Regions from separate parts of the Dysgonomonas sp. GY75 genome, predicted to be linked through region 2. Evidence: riboswitches for the same ligand, from Rfam matches in the RefSeq annotation. Region 2 holds a riboswitch; each other region holds the start of a gene.
What was found. A riboswitch is a leader RNA that binds a small molecule or an ion and turns the genes downstream of it on or off. The one in region 2 is predicted to bind cobalamin.
Positions count from the first base shown of each region.

Region 1: linked by a shared signal. The riboswitch ahead of IR083_RS04635 (precorrin-2 C(20)-methyltransferase) and the one ahead of IR083_RS20600 (cobyric acid synthase) in region 2 are both predicted to bind cobalamin.
Region 3: linked by a shared signal. The riboswitch ahead of IR083_RS16225 (anaerobic ribonucleoside triphosphate reductase) and the one ahead of IR083_RS20600 (cobyric acid synthase) in region 2 are both predicted to bind cobalamin.

Region 1 covers NZ_JADCLQ010000009.1:66,626-69,908, forward strand. Annotated here, with positions in the region: gene IR083_RS04625 (helix-turn-helix transcriptional regulator) at 1-102, shown strand, start outside; gene IR083_RS04630 (MaoC family dehydratase) at 204-671, opposite strand; cobalamin riboswitch at 1,534-1,843, shown strand; gene IR083_RS04635 (precorrin-2 C(20)-methyltransferase) at 1,958-2,662, shown strand; gene IR083_RS04640 (ABC transporter substrate-binding protein) at 2,669-3,283, shown strand, end outside.
Region 2 covers NZ_JADCLQ010000052.1:294,577-297,859, forward strand. Annotated here, with positions in the region: gene IR083_RS20595 (B3/4 domain-containing protein) at 236-898, opposite strand; cobalamin riboswitch at 970-1,284, shown strand; gene IR083_RS20600 (cobyric acid synthase) at 1,351-2,829, shown strand; gene IR083_RS20605 (aminotransferase class I/II-fold pyridoxal phosphate-dependent enzyme) at 2,922-3,283, shown strand, end outside.
Region 3 covers NZ_JADCLQ010000038.1:71,387-74,669, forward strand. Annotated here, with positions in the region: gene IR083_RS16225 (anaerobic ribonucleoside triphosphate reductase) at 1-2,032, opposite strand, end outside; cobalamin riboswitch at 2,206-2,402, opposite strand; cobalamin riboswitch at 2,641-2,892, shown strand; gene IR083_RS16230 (threonine/serine exporter ThrE family protein) at 3,069-3,283, shown strand, end outside.

The DNA.
Region 1 (3,283 bases), on a different contig from region 2:
TCCGGATACAATCAGAAATATCACCCAAAAGATGTGCCGATAAATCGTATACAATGGAAAGCAATAGTAAAGGCCTGCATCAATTACAATTCGGTGATATAATACCGGATAAACAGCCTATCACTCTATCTTCTCTAACAGATAAAAAGGGATACTCTAAATCATTAAAGTATCCCTCTCTTATAGTATCTGCAATATTTCTCTTAACTATTGAAGTGATATAGAAATATTACGGTTTCTTCCAATGCATTCTTCGGGCAGTCTTTTATTTCCAGGACAACCTTCAATTCGGCTTTGGCTATACCTCTCAGGTTAACAAGCGATGCCAGGGTAACCCGTAAACGTACTTCACTATCGACAATTACTGCCTGATTAAATTTCAACTTTTCGATACCGTAATTTATCAGCATCTTTATATTGTTTACCTCTATTATCTGATCCCAAAGATAGGGCAAGATAGACACCATGAGATAACCATGTGCAATTGTACTTTTGAAAGGACTCTCAACCTTCGCTCTTTCTTCATCCACATGAATCCATTGATAATCAAGCGTAGCTTCTGCAAATTTGTTGATGCGGTCTTGAGATATTTTCAGCCAATCAGAAGTCCCCAGTTCTTTTCCTACATACTGCTCAAAATCGGCATAGGAATTAATAATAAGTTTAGCCATAAAAAGTTAATTAACAAATACAGCATAAAAATATCTATATTAAACGATATTACCAAATAAACACAATAAGGATTATAAAATTAACTATATTTTAATCGATGGACATGCTATCTTATTAAAATCGGCTTCAGACAACATTATCAAATCTAAAACCTGACAAACCTGACAGTTTTTCTCATTTTCTCACCTGTCAGCTTTTTGGTATATTTCTTATCTTCAGGTTTCAGTCTTAAGCTTCCTCCACTTTTAAGTTGAGGAAAGAGTTGATTATTTTAGCAGGCTTTGACCAAATACTTATCGGCTAAAGTCTGTTTCAATGAGTCATTTATATAAGGCTTTACAACCAGCCCCGTAAGGAAGCCAGGGAGTTAAAACCTGACAAACCTGACACTATTTTCTTCTTTTTTATTTGTCCGTTTTCTTCACAACCCTTTTTTGTTACACTGAATATCACTAGGCATGGACAGAAGAACACTGAATAAAAAAGTAACAAAGGTGACACAGAAAACAATTAATAATTAAGAATGAAAAATTAATAATTAGCTTGTCATACGGAGCAGAACAAAGCATCTCGTCAGTGAACAGTCATCAGTTAGCAACCTGTATCTCGTGTCTCATATAACTTTCAACTTATTACTTAAAACTCATTACTTGTTAAAAGGTAACACATGTAACACATGTAACACTTATCACTCATTTGCTAATATGCTAATTTACAAATCTGCTAATCTCCTAATCAAAATTTGGCTCCGCCGATTTTCAATTCAAAGAGCTATAAGCTAACAGCTAAAGGCTATCGGCTATACACATAGATAAAGTTATTTCATATACATTATATAAATCTTTATAAATTTAATTCCATATCTTTGCACTAAGTTTTGGTGTTACAAATCCGCATTGCCGGATGAGTGATTAAAAGGGAATCAGGTGCAAATCCTGAACAGACCCGCTGCTGTAAGCTCTATTCAGAGAACAGTTAACAGTCATCAGTTAACAATGTTTCTGAAAAAAGTTTTTGGACAATACTCAAACCACTGATTGACAGTCATCAGTCATCAGCTATCAGTTAATAATTTTTGTTAACTGTTAACTGCTCACTGTTAACTGAAGATTGGGAAGGCCGTTCAAAGATGGAGTAAGTCAGAAAACCTGCCGGAACATTATTAGTTGAAAGCTCGCGGTTTAGGCTTAAATACTATTTACAGACAACACACGTACCTGTTCGTCTATTATAGTCCTATACTAAAGGCATCTGATTTTTAACTCCAATAAAATGGATTGTATAGATGTTTGATTCCGTTACATTCGTATCTCTCGGTCCCGGAGACCCGGAACTGATAACCTTGAAAGGTTTGAAAACACTGCAAGAAGCAGATTTGATATTTTGTCCGTCAACCGCCCTTCCCCAAGGAAAAAGCTCCTCACGGGCAAAAGATGTCCTATTGCAATTGGGCTTCGATGAATCAAAACTGAACACATTCAATGTGCCTATGAACAAAGACCGTTCTCTGGCCATTGAGAGCTACAAGGCTGTGGCGAAAGAAATATCGGACAGGTATAAATCCGGACATAAAATAGCTGTTACAGCCGAAGGCGATGCCGGATTCTACTCTACCATCTATTACATAAGCGAATATCTTACACAGGAGAATATACCTGTCAGCCGCATCGCGGGCGTGCCTGCGTTTATAGCCTGTGGCACTCTGGCCAACATTCACATTGTGAAACAAGAGGAAGAACTCGAAGTTATTCCGGGTATCATAACATTAAACAACCTGAAAGAAAAACTGGAGAAAGGTAAAGCCATTGTACTGATGAAAGCTTCGCAATGTGAAGAGGTTATAATGGAAGCATTAGAAAATATTCAGGACGCCACTTTCCACTATTTTGAAAATGTGGGAATAGCTGAGAAAGAATTCTATACACAAGACAAGCAAGTCATTGTAAGCCGGAAATTCCCTTACTTTTCACTAATAATAATCCGCAAATAAACAAATATGAAATTTCTTGCCCGTTCAATAATCCTGCTTGCTTTTGGCTGCTTCATAGCATGCAACTCGAATAAAAAAGATAGCAACAATATTTCAGGCTCGCACGATACATTAAATATCAAATATGCAAAAGGCTTTACCGTATCCGAACATGGAAATTACAAACTGGTAGATATACACGATCCTTCCGGCGAAAGCGACACCAAATATCAATATGCATTGTTGAAACGAGGAGAAGATAAAACGGGAATACCTGCCGGGTACCAGATTATAGAAGTCCCCGTAAGAAGTGTGGTATGTATGACCACCCTGCAAATTTCCAATTTTATCAAATTAGATGCTGTAGACAAAATAGCAGGGATAACCAGCACCCGTTTCCTGTTCAATCCTCAGCTAAACGAACAATTGAAAACCGGGAAAACAAGAAAAATCGGTATCGAAGGCGAGTTTGACAACGAAGTGGTTATGGCTCTTGATCCCGATATTATCCTTGTTTCGCCCTTCAAGCGCGGTGGTTATGATGCTATCCGCAATCTGGATATTCCTCTGATCAGCTTTTTAGGATATAAAGAATCGTCCCCTCTGGGGCAGGCCGAATGGATAAAATTTACAGGGCTTTTA
Region 2 (3,283 bases):
TTTACACTTTTTACAAAAATTCCTTATTCCTATCTTTTCCTTGTAGGGGCGAAAAATTTTTCACCCTTACTTGAACACAAAACTTGACAAACTTTACACTTTTTTATACATTTTCATCTGTAAGTTCTATCCTTTATTATTAATTATTCTTGTAACTTGTAAATGCCCATGGGGCACACTCAATTGTAACATTAATGTATAGATAAAGTTCTATGCGATCCCTTCAAAAAAAAGACTAAAAGAAAATAATTTCCCCGCCATCCGAATCTGCAAAATCTTTCAGCAAAGATTGCATATATTTCACGGTTTCGTCCAATCCCTCTTTTCCGCTATATCCGTTTATGATAGCCAGAAAATTAGTTGTACTTGGTTCTATCTTTGTCCGCTCATTGTCACTTGTCGGCGTTCCCACACCACCGGTAGCATCGCGATATACGGGGATTCCTTCAATATTCAGCATACCCCGCCCGATTCCTTCATAGGGCTCATCTGCCATCCCGACACCTAATGTCAGCGTGTTGCCTTTTATCTTATCGGCATCGAATCCTCCGATAGAATAACCTGTACGGATAGAGACCAGATTAATAAGGTCTACCAATGTATCTATCTGGTACAAGGGTAATTCCCTGACGATGCGGCGGCAAAGGGCTTCAGATGAGGGGCGATAACGGTTCGGGTCTTTTCCGAGCTTTTTATATGTCGCACGGGTAGCGGCGATAGCCGGATTCTTCTTTATATCTTCTATCTGGTGATTTTTCTTGTATTCAGCGACACACTTGTCTATCTGTTTCCATAAATCTTCATTATGAGGGGTATTCTTTACTTTGGCACAAATGGCTGCTCCGGCAAAAGCGGGGCAGGATTTCCTTATTTCCTCCGATACCTTTATTTCTATCATTCTAATAATATATCTCGATTAACAGAATTTCAAAGTTACAATTTTCGTATTGTATAACCTCAATAAAAAGCTATCTTTGTAACTGTTTTGGTGATGTAAACAGACACTCGTCTTTTACATGAAAAGGGAATCCGGTCAGAATCCGGAACAGTACCCGCTACTGTGGTCTCTATTCAGTTAACAGTTAACGGTCATCAGTTAGCAATGTTGCTGAAAAGTCTTTGAGCAATACCAAATACCACTGTTTCACAGTAATCAGTGATACAGTAATCAGTAAACAGTCAAAAAAAACTGTTAACTGTTAACTGATAACTGTTTACTGAAAATGGGAAGGCCGTTCAAAGATAGAGCAAGTCAGGAAACCTGCCGGACAAAATATTCGGTTTTTATATCCCCGGGGTCAGGGATATATTAAAATACATAAGGATTAAAATATCAGAGGATCAAAAATAATGACGAAACGGCTCAATCCCATTATGTTTGCGGGAACAGGCAGCGATGTAGGTAAAAGTATTATTACATCGGCCTTTTGTCGCATATTTCTGCAAGACGGTTATCAGCCGGCTCCATTCAAGGCGCAGAATATGGCTCTCAATTCATATGCTACCCCCGAAGGGCTTGAGATAGGGCGTGCACAAGCCGTTCAGGCCGAGGCTGCGGGTGTTCCCTGCCATACCGATATGAACCCTTTGTTGCTGAAGCCTACGACCGATAAGGTCTGTCAGGTCGTGTTAAATGGCAAACCGGTGGGAAACCAGCATGCTTATGAGTATTTCAGGGTGGAAGGGCGCGAAGAACTGCGGAAGGAAGTAAATGATGCATTCGACCGTCTGGCCCGGCGGTACAACCCTATTGTGATGGAAGGGGCAGGCAGTATCTCCGAAATCAATCTGCGGGCTGTGGACCTTGTGAATATGCCGATGGCGATACATGCCGGGGCTAATGTAATATTGGTAGCGGACATAGACAGGGGCGGAGTATTCGCTTCGGTGTATGGTTCTATAATGTTACTTACCGAGGAAGAGCGCAAGTATGTAAAAGGTATTCTTATCAATAAATTCCGGGGTGATATCAGGCTTTTCGAATCGGGAGTGAAAATGATCGAAGACCTGTGTGGCATCCCTGTTATCGGGGTAGTACCTTACTATAAAGATATATATATAGAGGAGGAAGATTCAGTGATGCTGCAAACCAAAAACTTGCAGGCAACACATGGCAAGGTGAATGTGGCTGTTGTCTTGCTACGTCATCTATCCAACTTTACCGATTTCAATGTGCTGGAACGTGATCCCCGCGTGCATCTGTATTATACCAATAATACGGATGAAATAGAAAAGGCGGATATTGTACTTATTCCCGGAAGCAAGAGCACGCTGCATGACCTGTACGAACTGCGTCGTAATGGTGTAGCGCAAAGTATTGTGAAAGCCCATAAGAACGGAGCTACAGTAGTAGGTATCTGCGGTGGTTATCAGATAATGGGGCAGGAGGTCTGTGACCCTCATCATGTGGAAAGCAATATTGAGCGTCTGCCCGGATTGGGCTTGCTACCTGTAACTACACAGATGGAAGGGGAAAAGGTGACCCGTCAGGTGAAGTTTTCTTTTCTCGGTTCCGACACCGTTTGCGAAGGATATGAGATACATATGGGGGCAACTATTCCCGTGGAAGATACCAGCCTTTCGCCATTAAATACATTGGAGGACAGCCGTACTGACGGCTATTTCCTGAATGAGAAATGTTTTGGCACATATATACATGGCATTCTTGATAACGGGGCTGTCATTGATTATCTGTTAGCTCCTTATATTGGAAAGCTGTCGGATACACCATTCGACTTCAAGGCGTTTAAAGAAGAACAATACAATAAGCTAGCCGACCATGTGCGCAGTCATGTGGATATGGAGCTGGTGTATAGGATAATTAGTTGATTAGCAAACTCGAAAATTAGCAAATTTGATGATGAAATTATTTTTTAACTCTATTTGCTAATCTGCTAATTTACGAATTAACTAATTACGACATGATACTCGGACACGGCGATGATATATATACTCACGGAAAGAAGATTGTAAGCAATTTCAGTTCCAATATACGCAGCGGGCAGGATTTATCCACCTTGCAGGAGCATCTGTGCGCTCATATCAGTGCTATACATTCTTATCCCGAACCCGACGCATCCTCTCTGGTTGAATTGTTGGCTGAGAAGTACAAGGTTAATACGGATAATATATGTGTGACCAATGGAGCCACGGAAGCCATTTATCTGATCGCTCAGGCGTTTAACAATACCCAATCGGCAATAATATACCCTACTTTCAGTGAATATGGCGATGCCGCAACTATCAACAATCATACGATATACTGGTCTGCATCTCTCGGCGA
Region 3 (3,283 bases), on a different contig from region 2:
TCCGGTTATGGTTCACCGAAGCATAGCCGATATTGTATTTGTCCATCATATCTACGACAGTCATAATGGCTTCGGGATTATGAGTTGCGTCACCATCCATTTCGACATAGAATATATGCCCGCCACGTGTAAGATCGTGATAAGGAGCTTCGATCTTGGCTTTCTGATGTGCGCTGCATGAATAATATACAGGTACATGGTTTGAGTTTGTATAATATTCCCGGTCTGTAATTCCTTCAATAAGTCCGAAATCTTTTTTGTCGCGCCTTGTAAACCGTCCGGCAAGTCCTTCAGCGGGAGTCGCCAGTACACTATAGTTGTGCTGATATTTATCGGAATACTCATTTACCCGGTCTCTCATATATGTTATCATTTCCAGACCTAGTTTCTGCGCATTTTCATCTTCTCCATGGTGCTTGCCTATAAGGGCGACCAAAGCCTCGGCAAGCCCGATGAAACCTATGCCGAGTGTACCCTGATTGATAACTTTCTCTATTGTATCCTCGCCTGCCAGCTGCTCGCAACCTTCCCATAGCACCGACATTAACAAAGGAAACTGTTTGGGAGCGGCTGTCTTTTGGAACTCGAAGCGGCGATGCAATTGGAGAGCGGCCAGATCGAGCATCTGATCCAGTTTCCTGTAAAAGCAGTCGATCCTTTCCTTCTCGTTTTCTATGTTTCTGCATTCCAAAGCAATGCGCACCAGATTAAGTGTAGAGAAAGAAAGGTTGCCTCTGCCTACCGATGTTTTCTTTCCAAAACGGTTTTCAAATACGCGGGTACGGCAACCCATTGTTGCCACCTCGTACTCAAAACGGCGGGGATCGCTCTCCTTCCATTCTTCATGCTGGTTGAATGTCGCGTCCAGATTCAGGAAGTTAGGGAAGAAACGATGTGCGCTCACCTTGCATGCCAGTTGGTATAAATCGTAATTCCGGTCTGTTGGTAAATAGCTTACTCCCCGCTTCTTTTTCCATATCTGTATGGGGAAAATGGCTGTTACTCCGTTGCCCACGCCTTCATCTGTGCTTATTAACAGTTCCCGCATGATGCATCTTCCTTCGGCAGAAGTATCCGTTCCATAATTAATAGAACTGAATACCACCTGATTGCCTCCCCGGGAGTGTATGGTGTTCATGTTATGGATGAAGGCTTCCATCGACTGATGTACGCGGCTCACTGTGCGGTTTATGGCATGTTGGATAATTCTTTCGTCATTCTGCAACCCGGTCAGGTCTTTTGATAGATAATCTTCTATCGAAATCTCATAAAGATGTTTATAGTCAAGACCATTTATCTGTTCCAGCACTTTTATCTCTTCAATAAAGCTGCGTCTGACAAAAGGTGCCAGGTAGAAATCGAACGCAGGGATGGATTGGCCGCCATGCATTTCATTCTGGGCTGTTTCCATAGATATACAGCCGAGCATGCTTGCAGTTTCAATACGTTTAGCCGGGCGTGATTCGCCATGTCCGGCATTGAATCCATGCTGAAGTATCTTATCTAGCGGGTGTTGTACGCAGGTGAGGCTTTTGGTCGGATAATAATCCTTGTCATGAATATGTAAATAATTTCGGCGGACAGCTTCTTTTACCTCCGGTAGCAGCAAGTAGTCGTCGACAAAAGGCTTGGTTGTTTCACTTGCAAATTTCATCATCATTCCTGCCGGGGTATCGGCATTCATATTGGCATTTTCGCGTGTGATATCATTCGATTTGGTCTCTATGATTTCGAGAAACATGTCCCGGGTCTTGGCTTTTCGGGCAATATTGCGTTGGTCGCGGTAAGCGATATATTTCTTGGCCGCTTCCTTGCGTGGACTTTTCATCAGTTCCACTTCTACCATGTCCTGAATTTGCTCTACGGTCATTTGCTCGTTGCCTTGGCAAGAGATAAAATCCGTGATGCGTCTTATCAGGGAAGAGTCTTCTCCTTGTTCGGTGTGTAACATGGCTTTGCGAATGGCTGCCATTATCTTTTCTTCATTGAAGCCGACGATGCGCCCGTCTCTTTTTACGACTGTCTGGATCATGGTTGTATTATGTTATAAGTAAAAGAAAGTATTCGACACGCTTTCGCGTCGTCAATTGTTAATTAATGATACATTGTTTCAATGTAACTGACGGGGATAGAGACCAAAATAGGCGAAGAGAGATTAATGATGTAAAGTCACCGCATATTCTATTCTATCGCTTTTCTCCCGAAAGCTACGAATGTATACACGGCAGGTCTTCTGACTCATTTCTCTGCTAGGCGCCTTCCCAATATTCAGTTGTCTGTTGATCAGTGGCGTGAGAGCCTAACTTTTTCTTGAAATTTACAGCTACGGGGATAGTTCAGGACTTACACCTGATTCCCTTTTCATCCGATTTTATTTCAGAACCGTATATGACAACAAAGGTAGATTATTTTTTTTATATGGTTTTCAAAAATGAGATTTATTTATCTTAAAATAATGCTGAAGTTTTCCAAAATAAATTTTAAGTTTCATATTATCAGATAAATAAATTTTTAATATTGTTGAAAAGTTTTCTAAATAGTTTAATTTATAATATTAATTTATCTTTATTCCGGATGATTTACCGATAGTTACAGAAAAAATACTTTCTTAATATATTATTATTTCAATTTTTTATTCCAACTTTGTATCCAATTATTGGTGTTACAAGTCCGCATCTTCGGATAAGTAATGAAAAGGGAATCAGGTGCAAGTCCTGAACAGACCCGCTGCTGTAAACTCTTTTCAGTGAACAGTTAACAGTCATCAGTTAACATTCATTGATGTTGTTCCGGGCGATACCCAATGCCACTGGTCGACAGACAACTGTCTATCGGGAAGGCTGCACGGAGCAAGAGTAAGTCAGAAGACCTGCCAGTAATAGTATGATTTTGTCTTTCGAGGATTAGAGGCAAGTCGGAGAAGTGAAAATTCATGTTCGGATAGAGCCGGTTTTGTGTAACAGTCAAAGTTGCATTGTTTTAGTTATGTATGCATAACAGAAATCTCTATTTAAGGTATCGACGGAATTATTTATTCTCCCGCAGATTAATTTTATAAAGCGAACAAAATGGAAAATGTTTGGCCAAAGGACAAAGGCATGTCCGCAACAAAATTTGCCGATCTGATTTTGGAGGTAAGTACAATTCTTCTGGAATCGGGAGCTCACTGTGAACGTATAAACCGGAATGTGCAGCGTATTGCCGAAACGACTTGTTATAAAGTGGAGATGCTTCTCACCTTTACTGCTGTATCAGTAACGGTTACAGATCGTGAAAATCCCGA